2 regions of the Mesorhizobium sp. 131-3-5 genome follow, and region 2 is predicted to be linked to the other one. Evidence: predicted binding sites of a transcription regulator. Region 2 holds the regulator's gene; the other holds the start of a gene.
The links. Region 2 encodes PhoB, which activates phosphate uptake and scavenging genes when phosphate is short. Its sites were predicted from a motif close to TGTCATNNANCTGTCAT; they were not measured.
Positions count from the first base shown of each region.

Region 1: JG747_RS17325 (esterase-like activity of phytase family protein) is a predicted target of PhoB. The motif match lies at 1,027-1,043, and genes of this name have one in related genera.

Region 1 is NZ_AP023254.1:3,543,129-3,545,331, forward strand. Features, by position in the region: gene JG747_RS17325 (esterase-like activity of phytase family protein) at 1-919, opposite strand, end outside; gene JG747_RS17330 (GcvT family protein) at 1,173-2,203, shown strand, end outside.
Region 2 is NZ_AP023254.1:1,436,261-1,438,463, forward strand. Features, by position in the region: gene phoU (phosphate signaling complex protein PhoU) at 1-664, shown strand, start outside; gene phoB (phosphate regulon transcriptional regulator PhoB) at 684-1,373, shown strand; gene JG747_RS07070 (ROK family protein) at 1,386-2,203, opposite strand, start outside.

The sequences.
Region 1 (2,203 bases), 2.1 Mb from region 2:
GCAGCGGCACGACATATTCGTGCGCCAGCTTCAGACGGGCGAGGTCGGAGGCGTCATAGACCAGCGCCCTGGTGTTTTGCCGGGTCGAACCTGAATCGCCGCCATCCTGCCGCGTCGCCGACTGCAGCACGGCGATCAGGAACTTGCCGTCCGGCGTCATCGCCATGCCTTCCAGGCCCTGGTTGTTCTGGCGGCCGGTCTCGGGATCCTTCGGGTCGGGCTCGGCGGCACCGGGGCCAGGATTGTCCGAGGAGAAGTTCGGCGCGCCCTTGCGCATCGGCACCAGCGCCGCCGGCGGCTGTGTCGCCGACAGCAGACGGCCCTGCGCCGAGAAGCGGTAGATGTTGGGGCCATATTCGTCGGAGATGAACATCGAGCCGTTGGGCAGCCGCACGATCGCCTCGTTGTCGAGGGCGAGCTTGCCATTGGTGGCGGCGGGCAGCATCGGCATGTCGCCGGTGGCGGCGCGCACATCCGACAGCGGGTCGAGCCCGGTGGCATTGGCGCCCTTGTCGTCGGTGAGCAGCATGGTGTCGGTGAGCGTCGCCTTGACTTCGTTCTGTTCCTGGCCAGCGGAGCCTGCTGCTGCCGGCGTGAACTCGATGCCGATCGTGTTGAGGCGCGGCCGGTAGTCGGTGGTGCCGGCGACATTGTAGCCGCGATCCGGCAGCAGCCAGAGCGACCCCTTGTAGGTGCCCGCATCATGCGTCCAGCTCGATGTGTCGATCGCCATGCCGGAACCCGAGCCGAACGTCTCGCCGAATTTGTCGCGCTGTGCGGCAGGGATGCGGCCGACGCCGACCAGGCCCTTGTTGACGAGGCCGCCTGCTGTCGTGGTGCTGTCGGCGAGCGCCGGCGTGAGAGCGGTGAACAAGGCCAGCGCGATCCCGAGCGAGGCGGTTCGGTGCAGGTGTTTCATGGATGATCCTCTTTGTGAAAGATGTGCCGGGGCGGCCGAAAAGCTGAAAGAGGCGGTACATCGATGATGCCGCGCGCCGCCCCCCGAAAGCGGTCTACGGCGCGAACATGATGCTTGCGTGACAGTGCGGCATGCCTGCCCGCCGGCGTGTTCGCCGGCCGAAAAAACACCCGCTCGGATGCGCAAGTGCAGTACTGGACACTTATGTCTAGTGCGTATATGTTGCTGCCTCGGACGCATTGGGAGGGAAGCCTTGAAGTCGCACTACCGTGCAGTCGTCATCGGGGGCGGGGTGGTCGGCGCCTCGGTGCTCTACCACCTGACGCGGTTCGGCTGGTCCGATGTGGCGCTGATCGAACGTGCGGAACTGACGGCCGGCTCGACCTGGCATGCGGCTGCCGGGTTTCATGCGCTCAACGCTGATCCCAACGTCGCGGCGCTGCAGGATTACACCATCAAGCTCTATCGCGAGATCGAGGCCGAATCCGGCCGGGATATCGGCTTGCACATGACCGGCGGCGTCAACATGGCCAGCGATCCCCAGCGCTGGGAATGGCTGAAATCGGCATGGGCGGTGTTCCAGTCGGTCGGCATCGAAACCGCCCGGCTGGTGACGCCCGACGAAATCAAGGAAATCTGTCCGATTGTCGACGTCACTGGCGTGCTCGGTGGTCTCTACGATGCCAATGAGGGTCATCTCGACCCCTATGGCACGACGCATGCCTATGCGGGTGCCGCCAAGAAGCGCGGCGCCGACGTGATCCTGCGCAACCGTGTCGCCGAGTTGAAGTCTCGCGCGGACGGCCATTGGGACGTCGTCACGGAGCAGGGCACCATCATCGCCGAGCATGTCGTCAACGCCGGCGGGCTGTGGGCAAAGCAGCTCGGCCGCATGGCCGGCGTCGACCTGCCGGTGACGCCGATGGAGCACCATTATTTCGTCACCGAGGACATTCCCGAGATCGCCGCTCTCGACCGGGAGCTTGGCCTTGCGGTCGATCTCGACGGCTTTTCCTACCTGCGCCAGGAGCGCAAAGGCGTGCTGCTCGGCGTCTACGAGCAGAACCCCAAGCATTGGAACATGGACGGCGCGCCATGGGACTACGGCATCGAGCTGATCCCGGAGGACATAGACCGCATCAGCCCCGAACTCGCCAAGGCGCATGAGCGCTTTCCCTGCCTGGCGAGCGCCGGCGTCCGCAAATGGGTCAACGGCGCTTTCACCTTTACCCCCGACGGCAATCCGATCGTCGGACCGGTGCGCGGCCTGAAAAACTACTGGGT
Region 2 (2,203 bases):
GATCAGCAGGCTGATCAGCGACATGGGCGATCTCGCCGGCTCGATGGTCGGCGGCGCCACCAAGGCACTGCTGAACTCCGACAATGCTCTCGCTCAGCGCGTCGTCTCCGACGACGCCATCATGGATGCGCGCCAGCGCGAACTCGACGACCGCGCCATCACGCTGATCGCCAAGCGCCAGCCGATGGCCGACGACCTGCGTCATGTCGTCGGCTCGATCCGCATGGCCGGCGACCTCGAACGCATTGGCGACCTTGCCAAGAACATCGCCAAGCGCGTCGGCACTGTCGGCCTCAGCGCCACGCCGCGCGACCTGTCGCATTCCATCGACGCCATGGCGCAGCTGGTGTTGATCCAGGTGCAGGGTGTGATCGAGGAGTATGCGGCGCGCGATGCCGCGGCACTGGCGAAGCTGCGCGCCGACGACGAGCGCATCGACGTCAAATACACCTCCGTCTTCCGCGAATTGCTGACCTATATGATGGAAGACCCGCGCAACATCACGGCTTGCACGCATCTGTTGTTTTGCGCCAAGAATCTCGAACGCATCGGCGACCATGTGACCAACATCGCCGAGAATGCGTACTATGTCCTGACCGGCACTCAACTGCCCGCCAACCGTCCAAAACAGGACGAGACGGCGATGTCGGCGCCGGCGGCCTGAGCGCAGGGGTAATCAATCGATGATCGCACCACGCATCATGGTGGTGGAGGACGAGGAGCCGCTCGGCGTGCTCCTCCGCTACAATCTGGAATCGGAGGGTTACCAGGTCGAGGTGGTGACCCGCGGCGACGAAGCCGAAATCCGCCTGCAGGAGAACGTGCCCGACCTCCTTGTGCTCGACTGGATGGTGCCGGCGGTGTCCGGCATCGAACTCTGCCGGCGCCTGCGAATGCGGCCCGAGACCGAGCGGCTGCCGATCATCATGCTGACCGCCCGGGGCGAGGAAAGCGACCGTGTACGTGGGCTCTCCACCGGCGCCGACGACTATCTGGTCAAGCCGTTCTCGACGCCGGAATTCATGGCCCGCGTCAAGGCGCTGCTGCGCCGCGCCAAGCCGGAAGTGCTGTCCAGCGTGCTCAAGGTCGGCGATATCGTGCTCGACCGTGAATCGCACCGGGTCTACCGCAAGAAGAGCGAGATCCGGCTCGGGCCGACCGAATTCCGCCTGCTCGAATTCATGATGCGGCACCCCGGGCGCGTGTTCTCGCGCAGCCAACTGCTCGACAATGTCTGGGGCGAGACGATCTACATCGACGAGCGCACCGTGGACGTGCATGTCGGCCGGTTGCGCAAGGCGGTCAACAATGGCCGCATGCCGGATGTCATCCGCACCATCCGTGGGGCGGGCTACGCGATCCGCGAGGATTGAGCACGACCTGACTCAGGCGACGTTTTTCTTCGCGGCAGGGCCTGCTTTCGTTTGCACGCCGGGCGCGAAAATCTCCTGGTCGACGAAGGTCAGCGCGCGCATGGCACAGCCTTCGCGGATCAGCGGCAGTTCGTTCGGCTCGGTGTCGAAGGAGATCGATTTCGAGTGCTGGCCGCCGGCGGTCTGGGCGATGGCCTCGCGCAATGCCGGCTCGATCAGGTCGAAGGCAGCGGCGCTGACGCCGACCATGGCGACGGGCGCGGGATCGATCAGCGCAAACAGGCTGCCGAGGCCGTAGCCGAGTGCCTCCCCGGCCTTGCGGTAGGCTTCGCGCTCGGGCCCGTCCCGTTCCCGTGCCGTCGCGGCCAGCGCCCGCATCTGCGCGTCGCTGACATCGGCCACCGGCTCGGTGTCCTCGCCGAGCTGCCTGGCGTTGCGCCAGATGGCGTAATTGCCGGCATAGGCCTCGACACAGCCGCGCCGCCCGCAGCGGCAGAGCGCGCCGCCCGGCCGGTGGATCATGTGGCCGAATTCGCCGCCTGAGGAATGGGTGCCAGTGAACAACTCGCCCTTCAGCACCAGCCCCATGCCGATGCCGTGCGAAAGCAGGATGGCGATGAAGTCGTCACGGTAGCGCTCGGGATCGCGCCAGCGCAGCGCCACCGCCATCATGTTGCAGTCGTTTTCCATGGTGGCGGGGATACCGAACTCGGCTTCGAGTATGTCTGCGAAGGCGATGTCGGTCTGCGGTGTGATCGGCGACCACAGCATCGCCCGGGCCTCGGTGTCGGTGATGCCCTGGATCGCCAGCGCGATGCGGGCGACGCTGC